DNA from 2 places in the Pseudomonas sp. BS3782 TE3695 genome. Region 2 is predicted to be linked to the other one. Evidence: riboswitches for the same ligand, from Rfam matches in the RefSeq annotation. Region 2 holds a riboswitch; the other holds the start of a gene.
What was found. A riboswitch is a leader RNA that binds a small molecule or an ion and turns the genes downstream of it on or off. The one in region 2 is predicted to bind cobalamin.

Region 1 (10,920 bases), 940 kb from region 2:
TCACCGCATCGACGATCACCTGCAACTGGTATTCATAGATCGCGATGTCCAGCGCCCACTGATCATCCTCAGCCCGTTCGATAAACCCCAGCAAACGTGCGAGCAGGCCATTTTCCAGCCATTGCCGCGCAGCGTCGGGCCATTCTTCGATGGCCAGTTTTTTGTTGGCGCTGAGCAGCGCATCGAGGTCGGCGAATTTGCGCTGGAAGGCCTGACTCGCGGCCACTGCCCGGTTGAAGATTACGCTCTGGCCCGCTGGAAGGCCATTGTCGGTTGTGAGCGTCACCTCCAGAAACTCACCCAGCTGCGGCGCATCGGCGGTGCCGTAGGCCAGGTGAACTCGATAATGGATCGTCACGCCCGGATTGACCGCGTAATCGGCCCAGCGAAATTTCTGCAACGGCGCGGCATCGCTGGGGGTGGCGCGAAACTGGGGGAACGTATGAGCCTTGCCGGGGAAAGTCAGGCTGTTGAACAGAAACAGCCAGGGTTTGCTGCCTTGCTGTTTTTCGATGGCGAAACCCAGCAGGCCTTTGCGGCGGGGTTCGGCCAGATCGATTGCCAGCAACACGCCATTGGTGCCAGCGTAGGCTTTGACGCGGAAATCGTCCTGATCGTTGCGGGCTAGAACGCGCATGGGTCACTCCTGTGAAGATCAAAAGATCGCAGCCTTCGGCAGCTCCTACACCGATTGTGGCACACCCGCCATACGCGGATGTACCCGCATGTGCGCCAATCATTCGCGGATGTACCCGCTACTCACCCATCATTTGCGGATGTACCCGCTCCCTGTAGGAGCTGCCGAAGGCTGCGATCTTTTCGCCCTGCTACAGCTCATCGATATGTTGATAATGCGTTTGCAGTTGAGCCGCCAACACTTTAGCCCGGCCAAGACGAATCGGCCCGCGCTCGATGTCGATCAGCAGCCCCGGGCAATCGAGTGTTGGCAACGCTGACCATTCCTTCAGTCGTCCATCCGTCACCAGCAGCAGCCGTTGCTGCTCTGCCGGAAAACGCTTCTGCCGAGCCGCCAGCCAGAGCCCTGCCTCGCCCAACGCTGCCAGCATCGGCGTACCGCCGCCGGCCCCGAGCCCGTCGAGCCAGTCGCGCAAGCCAGCCGAGGCTTTCAACCCTTGCACCTGCCACTTCGGCATATGACCGCTGGCGGTCAGCAACGCCAGGCGCGCACGCTGTCGATAGGCGTCGTCGAACAGTTGTGCCAACAAGCCCTTGGCATCGCTCAACGCTTGATGGCGCCGGGTCGAGGCCGAGGCGTCGACGATCACCAGCCATAACTCATGAGGGCTGCGGGTGCGCAGGTGAAACAGCACATCGTCGCGTTGACGCGGTCGACCATTGAGCAACGTGCCGGGCCAATTGATCGATCCGCTCAGGGCCGCGTAACGCTTGCCCTGTTTGCCGTGATTCAGCCGTCCTGCACGGGGTCTGGCATTCGCCCCCGCGTCCGATCGAGGGCGAATGCCTAGGGCTTTTTTGGCCAGCTCGGCACCTCACGTCGGGCGCCGACCGGCAGCGCCTGGGCGGGCATTTCGCCCCACTGGCCCTGACCTTCGCTCGGATTGGCGTGCCCGTTCGAGGGCGGCTGCGGTGCCTGGGATTGGTGCGGCGCCGGTGGCGAGTATTCGCGACGGCGATGGCGCAAGGCTAACTCGGCGACCGCGTCGATATCTTCTTCGCCAATGGCATTCGCTCCGCGCCAGGCCGCATGGGCCCGAGCTGCACGTAGCCAGACCAGATCGGCTCGCAGGCCATCGACACCGGCAGCAAAGCAGCGCTCGGTTATCTGCGCCAGCGCGGCATCGTCGAGGGGAATGTTCGCCAGTGCCGAGCGCGCCTTCTGGCAGCGCTCACGCAGTGCGTGTTGCTGACTTTCCCACTCGACGCAGAACCCTTGCGGGTCGCTGTCGAAATCCAGTCGGCGACGGATGATCTGACCACGTTCGGCCGGTGGGGTGTGGCCACTGAGGGCGACGTTCAGGCCAAAGCGGTCGAGCAATTGCGGACGCAACTCGCCCTCTTCCGGGTTCATAGTGCCGATCAGCACAAACTTCGCCGAATGCCGATGGGAAATTCCGTCGCGTTCGATCAGGTTGGTGCCGCTAGCGGCCACGTCGAGCAGCAGGTCCACGAGGTGATCGGGCAACAGATTGACTTCATCGACATACAACACGCCGCCGTCGGCCTTGGCCAGTACGCCGGGGGAAAACTGCGCGCGGCCCTCGCTCAAGGCCGCGTCGAGATCGAGGGTGCCCACCAATCGTTCTTCGGTGGCGCCCAGGGGCAAGGTGACGAATTGACCGCTGGCCAACAGGTCCGCCAAACCTCGGGCCAGGGTGGATTTGGCCATGCCGCGCGGGCCTTCGATCAGTACGCCACCGATTTTTGGGTCGATGGCAGTCAGGTATAGCGCGAGCTTCAAGTCATCGGCGCCGACCACGGCGGAGAGCGGGAAATGTGGGGTGTCAGTCATGTTCAAATCTCGGTCATGGTCGGTGATAACTCTGTGGCGAGGGAGCTTGCTCCCGCTCGGCTGCGTAGCAGTCGTAAACCTGAAAATGCGGTGTGCCTGACAGAACCTGGTTTTAGTTTTGGGGCTGCTGCGCAGCCCAGCGGGAGCAAGCTCCCTCGCCACAGGTGTCCTTTGCTCGCCAGCTACCCGTCTTCTTCTATATCCAGCAACAAATTCTCCAGCGCCTCGCGGTACTCGCCCGGCTCTTTCCACAGCCCCCGCTGCTGCGCTTCGAGCATGCGTTCGGTCATGTCGCGCAAGGCATGGGGATTGTGTTCGCGGACAAACTCCCGGGTTGCTGGATCGAGCAAATAGGCATCCGCCAGCAACGCATATTGGTGGTCGTCGATCAACTGCGTGGTGGCGTCGAAGGCAAACAGGTTATCGACCGTCGCCGCCAGTTCGAACGCACCTTTATAGCCATGACGCTTGACCCCGTCGATCCATTTCGGATTGGCCGCCCGGAAACGGATCACCCGATTCAGCTCTTCCTTCAAGGTGCGGATCTTCGGCAAATCCGGCTGACTGTGGTCGCCATGGTAACTGGCCGCCGCTTCACCGCTGAGGCTTTCGACGGCCGCCAGCATGCCTCCCTGGAACTGGTAATAGTCGTTAGAATCGAGCAAGTCGTGCTCGCGGTTGTCCTGGTTTTGCAGCACCGCCTGCACCTGGCTCAAACGCTGGGCGAACTGTTCGCGAGCGGCGGTGCCTTCGTCAGAGCCGCCGTAAGCATAGCCGCCCCAGTTCAGGTAAACCTCGGCCAGGTCTTCGCGGCTTTGCCACAAGCGACCGTCGATGGCGCCCTGCACGCCCGCTCCGTAAGCACCCGGTTTGGCCCCGAAGATGCGCCAGCCGGCCTGACGCCGCGCCGCTTCTTCATCCAGCCCGGATTCCAGCAACGCTTGCCGCTCGGCGCGGACCTTGGCCGCCAACGGGTTGAGATCGTCCGGTTCATCCAGCGCGGCGACCGCTTGCACAGCGGCGTCGAACAGCCGGATCAGGTTGGCAAAGGCATCGCGGAAGAATCCGGAGACGCGCAAGGTCACGTCCACCCGTGGGCGGTCCAGCAAGCTCAATGGCAAAATTTCGAAATCGTCGACCCGCTGGCTGCCCGTCGCCCACACCGGACGCACGCCCATCAGCGCCATGGCCTGGGCGATGTCATCGCCGCCGGTGCGCATGGTTGCGGTGCCCCAGACCGACAGACCGAGCTGCCGCAGGTGATCGCCATGGTCCTGCAAGTGTCGCTCAAGAATCAGGTTTGCGGACTGGAAGCCGATGCGCCACGCGGTGGTGGTTGGCAGGTTGCGCACGTCCACCGAATAGAAATTGCGCCCGGTGGGCAGTACGTCCAGCCGTCCGCGACTCGGTGCGCCGCTCGGGCCAGCGGGGACGAATCGGCCGCTGAGGGCGTCGAGCAGGCCGCGCATTTCCGCTGGGCCGCAGGCGTCCAGGCGCGGGGCAATGACCTCGCGCAGGTTGTCGATGATGGCGTCTACTTCCGACCAATCTGACTCCTGTGGACCTTTGTGGCGAGGGAGCTTGCTCCCGTTGGACTGCGCAGCAGTCCCATTTTTTGGGGCCGCTTCGCGACCCAACGGGAGCAAGCTCCCTCGCCACAAAGGCTCGCGCTCACAGGGGCCTGGCTCGACTTGGGGAGGGTTCAGAAACTCGACCTCGGTATTTAAACTCAGCGAGATCAGTTGAGTGGCGAACAGTTCCAGACGTTCACGGGTATCGCCCGCCGTGCGCCAGACTTCATCGCTGATCGACAACAAGGCATCTGGTCGAGGGCCGCTCCAGGGCTCGGCCAACGCACAATCCAATGGATCAAACCCCAACGCAAACGCCTTGGCCAGCGCCCGCAGCAAGCTCGATTGCGCCCCACGACCATCTCCGCGGGGAATACGCAGCAAGGCCAACAAGGTGTCGATGCGCAATCGCCCGGTCGGCGACTCGCCAAACACGTGCAGGCCATCGCGGATCTGCGACTCCTTCAAGTCGCACAGGTACGTGTCCAGGCGCGGCAACCAGATCGCTGCATCGGCATCGCTGTCGAGTTTCTCGTCCAGTTGCAGTTCGCGGTCGATGTGCGTGTCGCGCACCAGTTGCAGAATGTCGCGCTGCAGTTCCCGGGCGCGGCGCGGATCGAGCAATTGCGCTTCGTAATATTCATCGGCCAACGATTCGAGATTGCGCAGCGGACCGTAGGTTTCGGCGCGGGTCAACGGCGGCATCAGGTGATCGATGATCACCGCTTGGGTGCGGCGCTTGGCCTGGGCGCCCTCGCCCGGGTCGTTGACGATGAACGGATAGATGTTCGGCAGCGGCCCGAGCAACGCATCCGGCCAGCAGTTTTCCGACAGCCCGACGCCTTTGCCCGGCAGCCATTCGAGGTTGCCGTGCTTGCCCACATGGATCACGCCGTGAGCGCCGTAGGTGTTGCGCAACCAGAAGTAGAACGCCAGATAACCGTGAGGCGGCACCAGGTCGGGGTCGTGATAGACCGCGCTCGGGTCAACCTGATAACCCCGGGCCGGTTGAATGCCAACAAAGGTCAGGCCGAAGCGCAGACCAGCAATCATCATTCGTCCGCCACGGAACATTGGATCGCTTTCGGGCGCGCCCCAGCGCTCCAGCACGGCTTGGCGATTGGCCTCGGGCAGCGCGTTGAACATCAGGTTGTAGTCGTCCAGCGCGAGGCTTTGATGACAGGGACGCTGATCGAGGGTGTCGAGGTCGTTGCTGACGCCGCCGAGCAATTGCTGGATCAGCGCGGTGCCGGTGCCTGGCAATTCAGCCGGCAGCGGATAACCTTCAGCGTGCAGCGCTCGGAGGATGTTCAACGCCGCAGCCGGAGTATCGAGGCCGACGCCGTTGCCGATACGCCCATCGCGAGTCGGGTAGTTGGCGAGGATCAGGGCGATGCGTTTTTCGCCGTTGGGCACCCGCGCCAGATCGATCCAGCGCCGGGCCAGTTCGGCGACAAAATCCATGCGCTCAGGTTGCGGCCGGTAGCAGACCACGTCTGACTGACTGCGCTCGCTGCGCCAGGCCAGGTCCTTGAAACTGATCGGCCGGCTGATGATCCGCCCGTCCAGCTCCGGCAGTGCGATGTGCATCGCCAGGTCGCGGGGACCGAGGCCTTGTTCGCTGGCGCGCCAACCGGGTTCATTGTCCTGGGCGCAGATCGCTTGAATCACTGGAATGTTGCGGCGAAACGGCCGCAGGTGCGGCGCTTCGGGGCTGGACTGGGCGAAACCGGTGGTGTTGAGAATCACCCCCGCCTCGGCTTCATCCAGCAAGTCCTCAACCACCGTCAGGCAGCCGGGCTCTTTCAAACTGGCCAGCGCAATCGGCAACGGATTCAACCCCGCTGCCTGCAGACACTGGCAGAAAATATCGATGAAACCGGTGTTCGCCGCCTGCAAATGCGAGCGGTAAAACAGCACCGCCGCCACCGGCTGATCAGCTTGCCAGTCGGCTTGCCAATCACTCAACTCAGCGGGGCTTTTGTGCGGGTGGTAGATCGCCGTGCGTGGCAGGGTTTGCGGCTCGGACCATGAGTAGTCGCGATCCAGCCAGCGATTGGCGAGGCAGCGAAACAGGTCGAGTGCGTTGGCCATGCCGCCCTGACGCAGGAAGTGCCAGAGCCGGTCGCGGTCTTGCGCGGTTACGGTGCTCAGGTCACTGAGTTCCGGGTCCGGGCGATCGTCCCCCGGCACCAGAATCAGCTGCACACCGCGCTCGGACAATTCCACCAGCCGCTCAATGCCGTAACGCCAATAGGCGATGCCGCCGTGCAGCGAGATCAGAATCACCTTGGCGTGGCGCAGCACTTCATCGACATAGAGATCGACCGAGGCGTGGTTCTGCACCTGCATCGGGTTGGCCAGGCGCACGCTCGGGTAATCGTCGGGCAACTGTTGCGCCGCTTCGGCGAGCAACGCCAGGCTGGAATCGCCGCTGCACAGGATCACCAGCTCGGCGGGGGTTTGTCCAAGGTCGGCAATGTTGTCATCCGACACGAAACCGCCGGGCTGGGTCCTGAGCAGGTGCATGGCTTAAACGCTGAGCGCAGCGCGCAATTGCGCTTCGAGCGCAGCGGCGTCCAGGCCCTGACCGATCAACACCAGACGGGTGCTGCGCGCTTCTTCAGCACCCCACTGACGGTCGAAGTGCTTGTCGAAACGCGTGCCCACGCCCTGGATAAGCAGGCGCATCGGTTTGTTCGGCACCGCTGCAAAACCTTTGACTCGCAGGATGCCGTGCTGGACCACCAATTGAGTCAGCGCATCCATCAGCAGGCTTTCGTCGGCTTGTGGCAGCTCGATCGAGATGGAATCGAATGCGTCGTGGTCGTGGTCATCGTGATGGCCGTCTTCACCTTCATGGTGATGATCGTGATGGCTGTGCCGGCTGTCGATGTGTTCTTCGGAACCGGCGCCGAGGCCGATCAGCACGTCCAGTGGCAGACGACCGCTGCTGGCTTCGATGACTTTCACCGCTGGCGGCAGTTCTTCGGCGACTTCCAGGCGCACGCGGGCCAGGTCTGCGGCGCTGATCAGATCGGCCTTGTTGAGGATCACCAGGTCGGCGCTGGCCAGTTGGTCGGCGAACAGCTCATGCAGCGGCGATTCGTGGTCCAGGTTCGGGTCAAGTTTGCGCATGGCGTCGACCTGATCCGGGAACGCAGCGAAGGTACCAGCAGCGACGGCCGGGCTGTCGACCACGGTGATCACCGCGTCAACGGTGCAGGCGCTGCGGATTTCTGGCCACTGGAAGGCTTGAACCAAAGGCTTTGGCAGGGCCAGGCCCGAGGTTTCGATGAGGATGTGGTCGAGGTCGCCGCGACGGGCCACCAGTTCGCGCATCACCGGGAAGAATTCTTCCTGAACGGTGCAGCACAGGCAGCCGTTGGCCAGTTCATAAACGCGACCGTTGGCTTCTTCTTCGGTGCAACCGATCGAGCACTGCTTGAGGATTTCGCCGTCGATGCCCAGCTCGCCGAACTCGTTGACGATCACCGCGATACGACGGCCCTGGGCGTTGTCGAGCATGTGGCGCAGCAAGGTGGTTTTGCCCGAGCCGAGGAAGCCGGTAACGATGGTGACGGGGAGTTTAGCCAGTGTTTTCATCGGATGCCCTTTGGCAAGATAGCGGGCATACGGGACGACAATCGCAGCGGCGGATGCGCGCGTGGAAGAGTTCGCCACCGGATCACCCCGCCCGGTTGTAGTGAGAATCTGTGTCGAGGCAGGTCTCCTGGCTGACGGTGTGCCAATCGTTCGACTGGCGTTTGCTGCGCCTTCCCGCGAACCTGATGGATCAGGGTTTGCAGTGGCGTGGCAGCGAACATCACCGTTCACAGTTGCGGGGGCAGCCGCGGCATCGACCGCGTTCCCTTCTTAGCTTCGGCAAATGCCGAAGAACCTCGAAAGCGCAAGGCTACGCATCGTGTGGGGGCGGGTCAATCACTGAGCACGCCGCCCCCCTGTAGGAGCTGCCGAAGGCTGCGATCTTTTGATCTTGTTTTTGAAAGCAACATCAAAAGATCGCAGCCTTCGGCAGCTCCTACAAAGAGCCAGTCAGCAGCGGGCATCCAAGTGAGAACCCTTGCCAATTGACGCCCAACCCCCGCCCATGCTCTCCTACACGCCTTGTTACGGGTGCCCTTCACAGGGTGAAACGGGAAACCGGTGAATCATGTGCTTTACTCTAAAGCCATGTCAGTCCGGTGCTGCCCCCGCAACGGTAAGCGAGTGAAGCGTCAGATCCACTGTGCCCGTCATATGGCATGGGAAGGTGATGCTTGCAGGTCTGGGCGCAAGCCCTGCCCCTCGCGAGCCCGGAGACCGGCCCGCAACACAAAGTGACTTTTACGTTCACTGAATAACAAACCCGCGGTGGGCGGGCGCTGTTCGAAATCTCGGCGTGCCCCGGCGTGCGGAGGTTTTCATGCGCTCTATTCACCCGCTGACAGACCAGAGGGAAGCGCCATGTCGATCATCAGCAGCACCGCCAGCAACACCGATAAAAAGAGCACGATCAGCACCACCACTACCCTGAGCCAACGCCTGACCGCCGCTTTTTGTGCGTCGATCCTTGGCGCCAGCCTTGTGTATTTCGCCGGTTTCTCGCACATCGAAGCGGTACACAACGCCGCGCACGATACCCGTCACAGCGCCGCATTCCCGTGCCATTGAGACCTGCTGACATGATCAAGCGTATTGCGCAAACCGCAGGTTTCACCGGGCTGCTGGCCGCCCTGCTGCTCACCCTGCTGCAAAGCTTCTGGGTGGCTCCGCTGATTTTGCAGGCCGAGACCTACGAAAAATCCGAGCCGGCCGCGGTTCAAATCCACGAGCATGCCGCGGGAGCTGTCACCGCTCACACCCACGATGCCGAAGCCTGGGAGCCCGAAGATGGCTGGCAGCGCGTGCTGTCGACCACCGGCGGCAATCTGGTGGTATCGGTCGGTTTCGCTTTGATGCTGGCGGGCCTCTACACCTTGCGCGCTCCACGCCGTACTTCTCAGGGCCTGCTCTGGGGCCTGGCGGGTTACGCAACGTTCGTGCTGGCGCCAACCCTCGGCCTGCCACCTGAACTGCCAGGCACCGCCGCGGCAGATCTGGCGCAACGGCAGATCTGGTGGATTGGCACCGCCGCATCCACCGCTGTCGGCATCGCGCTGGTCGCTTTCAGCCGCCACTGGCTGATGAAGGTACTCGGCGTGGCAATCCTGGCTGTGCCTCATGTGATCGGTGCGCCGCAGCCGGAAGTCCATTCGATGCTGGCACCGCAAGCTCTGGAAACGCAGTTCAAAATCGCTTCGCAGCTAACCAACATGGCGTTCTGGCTGGCCCTGGGCCTGATCAGCGCCTGGTTGTTCCGCCGCAAAAGCGATGGCCAGTATTGCGCATGACTGACGTCAGCGCAGCGCCGACCCTGGTGGTCGGCCTGGGCTGCCAGCGCGGCTGCCCCGTCAGCACGTTGCGGGCGCTGCTTGATCAGGCATTACAGGCCCATCAAATCGAGCTCCGTGAGATCAAGGCCCTGGCCAGTATCGACCTGAAGCGCGAAGAACCCGCCCTGATCGAACTGGCCGAACAGCTGGCCTTGCCGTTAATGTATTTCAGCAGCGAACAATTGGCCGGTTATGAACCGCAACTCAGCCATCACTCGGACATCGCGTTCGAACGCACCGGCTGTTACGGCGTAGCGGAAAGTGCCGCGCTGGCACTGGCCGAACAATTGGCCCAAGCACCGGCAAAGTTGCTGATTCCACGACAAAAATACGCCCAGGCCACCCTCGCATTGGCCAGCGCCGCGTAAAATCCCCGATAATCCCCGCCTTCGATCATGAGCAATCTTCATCTGAAGCGTGCCCATACCCCTTTTCTGACAGGAAACGACGATGACCGTCTACTTCATTGGCGCCGGCCCAGGCGACCCGGAACTGATCACCGTCAAAGGCCAGCGGCTGATTCGTAGCTGCCCGGTCATCATCTATGCAGGCTCCCTGGTGCCCGCCGCCGTGCTGGAGGGCCACCGCGCCGAACAGGTGGTCAACAGCGCCGAATTGCACCTGGAACAGATCATCGAGCTGATCAAGACTGCTCATGCCAACGGCCAGGACGTGGCCCGGGTACACTCCGGCGATCCGAGCCTGTACGGCGCGATTGGCGAGCAGATTCGCTACTTGCGTGAACTCGACATCCCTTTCGAAATCATTCCCGGCGTCACCGCCACCGCCGCCTGCGCGGCGCTTTTGGGTGCTGAACTGACCCTGCCGGACGTGTCACAAAGCGTGATTCTGACCCGCTACGCCGACAAGACCGCGATGCCGGCCGGCGAAGAGCTGGGCAGTCTGGCGCAGCATGGGGCGACCATGGCGATCCACCTCGGGGTCAATCATCTGGAGAAGATCCTTGCCGAACTGCTGCCGCACTACGGCGCCGATTGCCCGATCGCGGTGATTCATCGGGCGACCTGGCCGGATCAGGACTGGGTGGTGGGGACGCTGGCGGATATTGCCGGGAAGGTTCAAGCCAAAGGGTTTCGCCGCACGGCGTTGATTCTGGTGGGTCGGGTGTTGGGCAGCGATCACTTCAGTGAATCGTCGTTGTATCGCGCGGGGCATGCGCATTTGTACAGGCCCTGAAGCACTTGTGGCGAGGGAGCTTGCTCCCGCTGGACCGCGCAGCGGTCCCAATATCAACCAACGCATTCATCACGGAAAAATGCATCGGCTGGTTTGCGACTGCTTCGCAGTCGAGCGGGAGCAAGCTCCCTCGCCACAGCACCGTTTTTTTATGTCGCAGCGAACACCTTAGTAGTAGGCGTTTTCTTTCTGCGTGTGGTCGGTCACGTCACGAACACCCTTGAGC
Region 2 (10,920 bases):
GTTCGCTGGTCTGACGGCTGACCAGATAGCCGACGCGTTTGCGCGCCTCGATCAGATCATCGCTGCGCAGGGCCTTGGCCACCGGCTCAACGTGCTCACCAAGGCTGCGCATGCCAAGGGCGCAATAGAGCACGAGAATCTCGACGATCCAACCGACATAAGGCGCCCAGGAAAGTGCGGTGGCCAATAAGGTCAGCGGCACAACCGCCATCACCCAGGCCGTAACGCCGTGACTGCGCCAGCCACGGCCACCGGAGTTGAAACGTTGCTCGATGCGATCGGCAAAACGACCGAACGCCACCAGCGGATGCCAGCGTTTGGGTTCACCCAGTAGCGCATCCAGCGCGACCGCGGCGACACTCAACAACGCCACACTCATTGACTCACTCCCCAATAATTTTCATACAGCAATTCGCTGAGCGGACGCGCCTGCGCCCAGCCTTCGAGTACCAGCATTGGCGCCGGGTAGAATTCCTTGACCGGCCCCAGACAAAGGACGGCCAACGGCTTGGCGCCGGTCGGTAAACCCAGCAAGTCCGCCAGCGCTTGTGGCTCGAACAATGACACCCAGCCCATGCCCAGGCCTTCGGCGCGGGAGGCGAGCCAAAGGTTCTGGATGGCGCAGGACAGCGACGCCATGTCCATTTCCGGCAGCGTACGACGGCCGAAAATGTGCCGCTCTCGATCGTCCATCAGTGCAGCGACCAGCACCTCGGCGCAGTCGTTGATGCCTTCGACCTTGAGCTTCATGAATTCGTCGGAGCGCTCGCCGAGGGCTTCGGCAGTGCGGATGCGTTCGTCTTCCACCAGTTGCTGGATCTTGCCGCGCAGGGCCCGGTCGCTGATGCGGATGAAACGCCAGGGCTGCATCAGGCCGACACTCGGCGCCTGGTGCGCGGCTTCGAGCAGACGCCTCAATAACGCAGGCTCGACGGTGCCGCCGCTGAAGTGCCGCATGTCGCGGCGCTCGGCAATGACTCGGTAAACGGCTGCGCGTTCGGCTTCGGAAAATGTGTTGTCGGTCATGGCCTCTTCGCGAGCAAGCCCGCTCCCACATTTGAAATGCGTTCCCCTGTGGGAGCAGGCTTGCTCGCGAAGGCGTCCTCAAGGTCAGGCAAAAATAGCGCGGCAATCGCCGATGGATTGGACGGGAAATAAAAGTGCACATAAGAAGCCGTCATCCGCCCCTTACGATAAACCGCCTCCGCCCCTCGCCCGCCATTGGGGCTCAAACCTCGAGCAATCGGCTCAAGTCCGGTGCTGGTCAACGAGTGGTGATAAGTGTGCCCACGCAGCAAACCTTCCGGCAACTCGACTGCCTGCAAGGCCAACGCGGCAAGACGCTTTTGCATCACCGCATCACCGGCCAGCAAGCCAACCAGTTCAGCGCGAGTGCCCTCGACATCGGTCAAGGAATCCAGCAAATACAGCATGCCGCCACACTCGGCCAGCAACGGTTTGCCCGCCGCATGGTGCGCGCGGATCGCGGTCAGCATCGGCGTGTTTTGTGACAACGCCACATGGTGCAATTCGGGGTAGCCGCCCGGCAGATAGAGGCTGTCTGCCTCAGGTAATTCGCTGTCGCGGATCGGCGAAAAGAACGTCAATTCGGCGCCCATGGCCCGCAGCAGATCCAGGCTCGCGCCGTAGGTAAACGCGAAAGCTTCGTCCCGGGCCACGGCAATCCGCACACCGGCCAGCAACGGTTCGGCGGCGATCATTTCAGGCGCGGCGAATTCCACGGCTGGCGGCAGCGCCACATCGCAACTGCTGGCCAAAGAGTCGGCCGCCGCATCGAGACGCAGGTCGAGATCGTTCAATTCACTGGCCTGAACCAGGCCGAGATGCCGACTCGGCAATTCGATCCCGGTCTCCCGGGACAACGCGCCGTACCAGCGCAAACCTTCAGTCAGGCTGCCTTCGAGCAATTGCGCATGGCGCACGGTGCCGACCCGGTTGGCCAACACACCGGCAAACGGCAAATCCGGCTGATAACGCGCAAGGCCCAGGGCCAGCGCGCCAAACGTCTGCGCCATGGCGGTGCCATCGATCACGCCGAGCACCGGCACACCGAAGTGCCGCGCCAGATCGGCGCTGGACGGCGTACCGTCGAACAGCCCCATGACGCCTTCGATGAGGATCAGGTCGGCTTCGCCAGCGGCTTCCCACAATAGCCGTCGACTTTCTTGCTCGCCGACCATCCACATGTCGAGTTGATAAACCGGTGCGCCGCTGGCGCGCTCGAGAATCATCGGGTCGAGAAAGTCCGGGCCGCATTTGAACACGCGAACCTTGCGCCCCTGATTGCGATGCAAACGGGCGAGCGCGGCGGTGACGGTGGTCTTGCCCTGACCGGAGGCCGGCGCGGCGATCAGTACCGCCGGGCATTGACGATGGCTATTCATAAAATGCAGTTCACAACTCGACGCCTTTTTGCGCTTTGATTCCGGCCTGGAAGGCGTGCTTGATCATGCCCATTTCAGTGACGGTGTCGGCCAGCTCGATCATCTCCGGTTTGGCGCCGCGACCGGTGACCACCACGTGCTGCAACGGCGGACGCGCCTGCAAGTCGCTGAGCACCTGATCGAGATCGAGGTAGCCGTGCTTGAGGGCGATGTTCAGTTCATCGAGCACTACCAGGCCAATGGCCGGATCACGCAGCAATTCGCGGGACACTGCCCAGGCGGCTTCGGCGGCGGCGATGTCACGCTGGCGATCCTGAGTTTCCCAGGTGAAGCCCTCGCCCATCACATGAAAACGCACCTGCTCCGGGAAGCGCCGGAAGAACAGCTCCTCGCCGGTGCTGTTGCGCCCCTTGATGAACTGCACCACGCCGCACTGCATGCCATGGCCCATGGCCCGCGCAAGCATGCCGAACGCCGAGCTGCTCTTGCCTTTGCCGTTGCCAGAGAGCACCAGCAGCAAACCGCATTCATTCGGCGAGTTGGCGATGCGTTCGTCGATCACCGCTTTTTTGCGCAGCATGCGCGCCAGATGGCGTTCGTCACGATCGGGAGTATCAGTCATGGGGGGAGCTCTCCGTTGAGGCTGGATAACGGCGGGCAGGCACAAGAATAGACGGCAACAAGCCTGGCATCGCCCACCGTGATGCCGTTGGATGAATCAGGCCGGTCTCCGGGCTCATGAGCGGCTTGCGCCTGACCGCGCGCCTTCCCATGTTGATATCAACACAGTGGCTCAAGGCGCAGTCTTCTCTCATTTACCGTTGCGGGGGCAGCGCCGGGATCATGACTCTTCGTCGCTTGAAGATAGTCACTCACCGGCTTCCCTGTTTCACTCTGTCGACCAAGGTCACAGAGCACCTGAAACAAGCCGCGAAGGTTAGAGGGTTGGGGATGGAGCGTCAATTAAAGCCGGGACACCGCTGAGCGAATAACTGCCATCGATCAATTAACTGACGCCAATCTTGTGCCACACTGTCAGCAGTGATATCAAAGAGCCACAACCTGACAACACAATAACAAGGGTGAGCCACATGCAAGGCATGATCATCAGCAATCCGAAGCTGGAATTCCTGCGGCCGGTGCTGGAACGCTGGTTTGACTGTATCGACCGCTACAACGCCGTGCGCGGCGATAACGATACACCTTACTGGTATGACGAAAACGCCAACCTCGGCCTGCTCTCCGCCGCGGCCTGGATGGCAGAAATGGTCACGCTGGCACAGACGTCGACCCGCAAACAGATTGAAGAAGGCGAACGTAACGCCCGCGCCGATCTGTTTATCGCCAGCAGCGAAGAACGCGCATATCTCCAAGCCACCCAGCGCTGGCCACGGGTCAATAGCCTGAACCTCACCCAGGCGCTGGCGGACATCACCAGCGATGCGAAGCGAATCAGCTACGCCAGCGACCTGAAACTCGGCTGTCTGTTTGTCGCGCCACAAAAAGCCCAGCACAGCGCCACCCCGGAGGAACTCCAGGACATGGTCGATGACCTGCAAAAGGAACACACCTGCGCCGTGGCCTGGTATTTCCCTTACGCCTACCGCAAGTTGCGTAATGAAGCCGGCAACTATCATCCGGGCATCGCTATTGTGCTCAAGGAAGCCCGCGGCTGACCGGTTGAACCATCGAGCGTCTACGCTTCTCTATGATTACATCAATGCATTCATAGGGAAGATCGTAATGCGCAAACCCCAGCTCGCTTTCATCATCGCGCTCGCCGGAGGGCTCGCTGCCTGTGGTGAAACCTCCAGACTGCAAGTCTCGGATGGCACAGGCCCTTCGCCCAAGCTGCCAGAACCGAATAAAACCCTGATCCCGACGGTGAACATCGCCCCGGCGATCGGCTGGCCTGAAGGCAAGAAACCTGCCGCCGCACCAGGGACTCAAGTGGCGGCGTTTGCCGAAGGCCTCGAACACCCGCGCTGGCTCTATGTACTACCCAACGGCGACGTACTGGTAGCCGAAACCAACGCACCGCCTAAACCTGGCGGAGGCATTCGCGGCTGGGTCATGGGCAAAGTCATGGGCCGCGCCGGTGCCGGCGTCCCCAGCCCGAACCGCATCACCCTGCTGCGGGACAAGGACCACGATGGCATCGCCGAAACCCGCACGGTATTCCTGGAAAACCTCAACTCGCCCTTCGGCATGACCCTGGTCGGCAATGACCTGTACGTCGCCGACACTGATCGCCTGCTGCGTTTCCACTATGAAAACGGCGAGACGGCGATCAAGTCGCAGCCGATCAAGGTGGTCGATCTGCCGGGCGGCACGCTGAATCATCACTGGACCAAAAACGTCATCGCCAGCAAGGATGGCAGCAAGCTGTACGTCACCGTGGGCTCGAACAGCAACATTGGTGAAAACGGCATGGATCAGGAGGAAGGCCGCGCGGCGATCTGGGAGGTGGACCGTGCCACCGGCAACCATCGGATCTTCGCCTCGGGGATTCGCAATCCAAACGGCCTGGCCTGGGAACCGCAGAGCGGCGCCCTGTGGACCGCCGTCAATGAACGTGACGAAATTGGCAGCGACCTGGTGCCGGACTACATCACCTCCGTGAAGGACGGCGGGTTCTACGGCTGGCCCTACAGCTATTACGGCCAGCACGTCGACATTCGCGTCGAGCCGCAAAACCCCGATCTGGTGGCCAAGGCGATTGCACCGGACTACGCGGTGGGGCCGCATACCGCGTCACTGGGCCTGACGTTCGCCGAAGGCAGCAAGTTGCCCGCGCCGTTCACCCAAGGTGCCTTCATCGGCCAACACGGCTCGTGGAACCGCAAGCCACACAGCGGCTATAAAGTGATTTTCGTGCCGTTCAACGCCGGCAAACCGAGCGGGCAGCCGGTGGATGTGCTCACCGGTTTCCTCACTGACGACGAAAAAGCCATGGGCCGGCCGGTGGGTGTGGTGATCGATCAGCAAGGAGGCTTACTGGTGGCGGATGATGTGGGGAACAAGGTGTGGCGCGTTTCCGCGGCTAAATAAACATCAAAAGATCGCAGCCTTCGGCAGCTCCTACATTGGATGATATATACCCTGTGGGAGCTGCCGCAGGCTGCGATCTTTTCCAACAAGCGCTTACCTTTACGGCAGACAACGCCCCTCTAGGGATTATGTGCCAAATGCTCAGGTTGCAAGACACGCTTGGCGCTCAGGTAGGCTTTCTGCCAGTAAGCCTTGGACAGGCTGTCCAGCTTGACCGTGCCGCCCGTGGCTGGCGCGTGGACGAAGCGGCCTTCGCCGACGTAGATCCCGGCGTGGCTGACCTGGGAGCCGCCATTGGTGGCGAAGAAAATCAGGTCACCGGTTTGCAGGCCTTCCTTGCCGACACTGGGGGCTTGCATGCCGATCATCTCGCGGGTGGAGCGCGGCAAGGAAATGCCGGCGACATCGCGATAAACGTAACCGATCAGACCGCTGCAATCGAACCCGGAATCCGGAGTGTTGCCGCCCCAGCGATAAGGTGTTCCCACCAGGCCCAGCGCGCGAAACAGCACGTCTTCTGCCGCAGGGGAAAAGGCTTGGGAAGGACCGAAAACAATGGGAGCGCGAACCACCGGCGCAGGTGGCGGTGTGCGGCTGGCGCAGGCGCTGAGCAGCGCTGCGAAGAATATGAGTGTGAGGCGGGCCGACATCGTCATAAACAGAACATCCTGATCTGGCTGCGGCTTTTTCCACCGAAAAGGCAGAAAAGAAAACCGCCTGCGCAGAACGCAGGCGGTTTGCCATCAATAATAGATCAGGATTCTAGCGGCTACGCGGCAAACTTCAAGTAAGACTTTAAGTTCGCCTTACAAACAGTCCGCTTACTTGCGTGCCGTGACGATAGTCGGGGCCGCAGTCGGCGCCATCGCGAGTGCGCGTTTGGCTTCGATGAAGGTTTTGCTCCAGTAGCTGTCGCCCAGGCTATCAATCCGGACACCACCGCTTTTGCGGCTGCTGGAGTGGATGAACTGGTTGTCACCCAGGTAGATCCCGGCGTGACTGACACGACCGCGACGACCATTGGTGGCAAAGAACAGCAGATCACCCGGTTTGAGGGCGCTGCGAGCAACCAGAGGAGCGTCAACGTTGATCATTTCGCGGGTGGAGCGCGGCAGGTTCATGCCGGCCTCTTCACGAAACAGGTAACCGATGAAGCCGCTGCAGTCGAAACCGGCTTCAGAGGTGCCGCCGAAACGATAACGGGTACCGATCAGGGACATGCCACGTTCGAGAATGCTGTCGGCGAGAACCGGAAGCTGGTACGACTTGCCGCCGGCGAAGTCTGCCAGTTCTTTATCGGTGGTTAGCTCTTCCTGGAAAAGAACGGAAGAAGACTGCGCAGTAACTGAATTTGAAACCTGCTGTTTTGGCGCTTGCTGGGACACTGGAGAGTGGGCAGCGCAACCGAACAACAGGGTGACGAGTGCGAGAGGCACGAGGGGTGCGAAGCGATTTAGCATGGGCACGACCGTGGCTGATAGTTTCTGAAGAAGCCGCGACTATGCCCGCTATCATCCTCATTTGCAAATTCAATCGATCTGTATGTGACTTTTCGGTTTCTCGTTTACATCTAAGCGCTTAAGCCCATTTTGAACCTTTGCGCAGCCTGCCCTCTTGCAGGAAAGCGGATTCGTTGACGCCTGGAAAATGCCGAAACCCGCGTAAAACCTGAGTCTGATCAGGTTCCTTTACCAACCCAGGGTTTCTTTCAGGAACGGGATTGTCAGCTTGCGCTGAGCTTGAAGGGAGGCCTGATCGAGGCGCTCGAGCAACTCGAAAAGCGCGCTCATGCTGCGAGTACCACGGGTCAAGATAAAATGCCCGACCTCGTCGGTCAGGTGCAGGCCACGGCGCGATGCGCGTAACTGCAAGGCACGCAATTTATCTTCGTCAGAGAGTGGACGCATCTGGAAGATGAGTGCCAGTGTCAGCCGCGACTTGAGATCCGCCAGCTTCACCGGCAATTCACGCGGGGATGTCGAGGCGGCGATCAGCAGGCGCCGGCCGCTGTCACGCAAGCGATTGAATAGATGAAACAGCGCCTCTTCCCAATCTGCCTTGCCGGCGACGGCCTGCAGATCGTCCAGGCAGACCAGTTCGTATTGTTCGAGGTGATCGAGGATTTCGATGCCGCGGTCCAGCAACTCGGCCAACGGCAAGTACACCGCCCGCTCCCCCAGCTGTTCGAAGCGCAGACACGCCGCCTGCAACAAATGCGTGCGCCCGACCCCGTCCTTGCCCCAGAGGTAAATCAGGCTTTCCGTCCAGCCGGCGTCGGCTTCGCAGAGCCGCTCGACATAGCCGAGTGCAGCGGCATTGGCGCCTGGGTAGTAGTTGATAAAGGTAGCGTCATCACGCAGACGCACACCTAGGGGCAGCTGAATCGGTTTCATGCTGACTGAACAGTTCCAAAGGAACCGTTAGTGGCCTCTGTGTAAAGTTTGCGAAGTTTATACCCGTGAGGCTGACCGCACAATGCGACAGACCACAAGCAAAATCAAAGGTTTGCGTTAACGACAGTTTCTTTGGCGGCGCATGTGACAGCCGCACAAGGGATACGGGCACACCTGGCACGAAACCAGGCTGCCCGCCATGAGCGATCAAAAACCCTTACAGCGCGGATTCGTCGATACCCCCATAGATATCCGAATCCTTATACAAATCGTGTACGTGACGCACCAGGACCATGATCACCGCCGCCACCGGCAACGCCAGCAACACACCGGTAAAACCAAACAGCTCGCCGCCGGCCAGGATGGCGAAGATCACCGCCACCGGGTGCAGGCCGATCCGGTCGCCGACCAATAACGGCGTCAGGACCATGCCTTCCAGCGCCTGGCCGACCATGAATACCGCGACAATACCGATCAAGGGATACAAATCGCCACCGAACTGGAACAAACCGGCAATCAATGCTGCACCAATTCCGATGACGAACCCCATGTACGGCACGATCGCCGCCAGACCGGCGATCAGACCGATCAACAGCCCCAGCTCCAGCCCGACGATCATCAAGCCTGCGGCGTAGATCACCCCCAGCGCCAGCATCACCAGCAACTGCCCGCGCACGAAGGCCCCGAGCACTTCATGGCATTCTTCCGCCAAGGTCATGACGCGCGCTTCACGATCACGGGGTAGCAGGCTGCGGATCTTGGCCATCATCAGATCCCAGTCGCGCAACAGATAAAAACTCACCACCGGAATCAGCACCAGATTGGCCAGCAAGCCAATTAGTGCAAGACCTGAAGCCGTTGCTTGACTCAGCACCACGCCGACCACATCGGTGGTCTGGCCCATGTGCTCGCTGAACGCCGCCTTGAGTTTGTCGAATTTCCAGAAGCCGTCCGACAACCCCATCTTCGATTGCGCCCACGGCACGGCAGTGTGCTGCAACCAGTCGAGCATTTGCGGCGTCAGCTCATACAAGCGAAAAAGTTGCTTGGCGAGCATCGGCACCAACACCAACAGCAATGCGGTGACGAGCAATGTGAACAAGGCAAACACCGCCACCACGCCCCAGGTCCGCGAAAGGCCATACTTTTCCAGCCGATCCACCAGCGGGTCGAACAGATAAGCCAGCAACAGCGCCACCAAAAAAGGCGTCAGGATCGGGTGCAACAGGTAAACAAACGCGCAAAGCAGGACCACCCCACCGAGCCAGAACCAACGCCGTGTATCGGCCATGTACCACTCCTGCTTCTATATAAAGAAAAACTACCAGCGAAAACGTAACTGCGGTGTCGGGGCCGGGGCTGGCGCTACGGCTGGTGTCGAACCAGCCGTCACTGTCTGAACAGGGACCGTGGGTGCCGGCGCCTCACCGGCCGGAATTTCCTGCAACCTGCCCAAGGACAACTGCGCCCGCAACTGATCGGGGCTGCCGTTGACCCGATAAAGCACGCGGTCGCCGTCGACACTTTGCAGGCGTGCCCCAAAAGGCTCCAGCAATCGCCCGAGCGTCGCATAACGTTCCAGGCTCATCCCTTGCACTTCCAGCAATTGCTCGCTCGAAGCGCCCGGCTTGGCGGCAAAACGCGGCGCGAGGCGTTGGCTGACCGCCAGCATCACCGCATCGGCCAGCGCGGCAGTATCGGCGCCCTGCGCACTCCCGGCTTCTTTTTGATCGCCCAACCACAAACGCCACTTGGCTTGCCATTGGCCACCCTCTTCACGGGCATGCACCGCCAGCAAAGCGTCGGCATTGTAACGGTCGGATGCGCCCCGCAGCGGTGCCGGGTCTGCGCTCTCCAGATTCGGCGCAGTGGCGACAATCTGCTCGTTCAGGTCCGCCAGCGGCAACCGCAGCGGCAGCCCACGGTGTTGCGCCGCTCGAAGCAGTGGCGTGGCGCTCGCCTGACCATCGCCGACCAGGCTCGAACCTTCAGTGGAATCGTTCAACCACCAGCCGAGGATCGATGGCCGGTTCGCGCCCCACACGGCCAACCCGGCACGCCGCAAGGCCTGTTCAGTGGTGGCCGGGTCGAAATCGACTTTCAGCACTTGCGGTGGCCCGGCGTCATATCCGAACTGACTGATGATCTGCTGAGGGTCCTTGCGCACGGTCGCAAGACCCGGGCTCTGCGCCGCCTTGGGGTCGCCAGTCAGGCGCAACACCAACGTATCCAGCGCCCTCTGAGTCGCCTGGTCGCGCTCCTCCGGTGTCTGGCTGCTGACAGGCTCGCGCACTTGATAGAGGCCTTTGACGGTTTCGGCATGACCGGTCAGGCTGACCATGGATAAACAGCCCGCGAACAAGAATTTAAGAAAACGCATAAAAAGATTCCTGACGACAAGAGCGGCTGGAACAGACCGCGTGAAGATGAATGAACCAAGGGTCTGTTGACCATAGATTCAAGCAAAACATTCACCCGGTCCCGGTAAGTTTTCGCACTGTCATAACGATAGACGGTTAACGTCGATACCTTATACAGCCATCCGGGACGCCACCAACACGGGCAATATCGGTTTTTTTAACGCGATATGCCCCTGCCCGTCGGCACGAGGATGGCCGCTGCCCCTCAAGCCTGATAAAATCGCGCGCCTTCGCAGACCGGCAACAGCCGGGCACCCTGAAATTCGCGTATGGCAATTGCCCTTCGCCAGCTTCAGTGGCCCCACTGGACTCGGTCGTTACCCCTGAATCCCCCCTAAAGGCCTGGATCATGAGCAAGCAACCCTCCCTGAGCTACAAGGACGCCGGTGTAGACATCGACGCCGGTGAAGCATTGGTCGAACGCATCAAGAGCGTCGCCAAGCGCACTGCGCGCCCGGAAGTCATGGGCGGCCTGGGCGGTTTCGGCGCCCTCTGCGAAATCCCGGCCGGTTACAAGCAACCGGTACTGGTCTCGGGCACTGACGGCGTCGGCACCAAGCTGCGCCTGGCGCTGAACCTGAACAAGCACGACAGCATCGGCATCGACCTGGTTGCCATGTGCGTGAACGACCTGGTGGTGTGCGGCGCCGA

Region 1: it holds a riboswitch for cobalamin, as region 2 does, so the genes downstream of both, cobW (cobalamin biosynthesis protein CobW) here and cobO (cob(I)yrinic acid a,c-diamide adenosyltransferase) in region 2, are expected to answer to the same signal.

The regions. Positions count from the first base shown of each region.
Region 1 covers NZ_JBNDKB010000001.1:4,295,545-4,306,464, forward strand. Annotated here, with positions in the region: gene ABH909_RS19235 (phospholipase D-like domain-containing protein) at 1-637, opposite strand, end outside; gene ABH909_RS19240 (vWA domain-containing protein) at 828-1,364, opposite strand; gene ABH909_RS19245 (ATP-binding protein) at 1,484-2,491, opposite strand; gene cobN (cobaltochelatase subunit CobN) at 2,674-6,591, opposite strand; gene cobW (cobalamin biosynthesis protein CobW) at 6,595-7,668, opposite strand; cobalamin riboswitch at 7,769-7,982, opposite strand; cobalamin riboswitch at 8,181-8,408, shown strand; gene ABH909_RS19260 (CbtB domain-containing protein) at 8,530-8,736, shown strand; gene ABH909_RS19265 (CbtA family protein) at 8,748-9,455, shown strand; gene ABH909_RS19270 (cobalamin biosynthesis protein) at 9,452-9,865, shown strand; gene cobM (precorrin-4 C(11)-methyltransferase) at 9,948-10,694, shown strand; gene nfuA (Fe-S biogenesis protein NfuA) at 10,863-10,920, opposite strand, start outside.
Region 2 covers NZ_JBNDKB010000001.1:5,231,704-5,242,623, forward strand. Annotated here, with positions in the region: gene cbiB (adenosylcobinamide-phosphate synthase CbiB) at 1-379, opposite strand, end outside; gene bluB (5,6-dimethylbenzimidazole synthase) at 376-1,026, opposite strand; gene ABH909_RS23550 (cobyrinate a,c-diamide synthase) at 1,023-2,405, opposite strand; gene cobO (cob(I)yrinic acid a,c-diamide adenosyltransferase) at 2,416-3,027, opposite strand; cobalamin riboswitch at 3,110-3,342, opposite strand; gene ABH909_RS23560 (hypothetical protein) at 3,497-4,081, shown strand; gene ABH909_RS23565 (PQQ-dependent sugar dehydrogenase) at 4,149-5,456, shown strand; gene ABH909_RS23570 (C40 family peptidase) at 5,576-6,112, opposite strand; gene ABH909_RS23575 (C40 family peptidase) at 6,278-6,916, opposite strand; gene hda (DnaA regulatory inactivator Hda) at 7,145-7,849, opposite strand; gene ABH909_RS23585 (AI-2E family transporter) at 8,067-9,140, opposite strand; gene ABH909_RS23590 (DUF2066 domain-containing protein) at 9,171-10,229, opposite strand; gene purM (phosphoribosylformylglycinamidine cyclo-ligase) at 10,619-10,920, shown strand, end outside.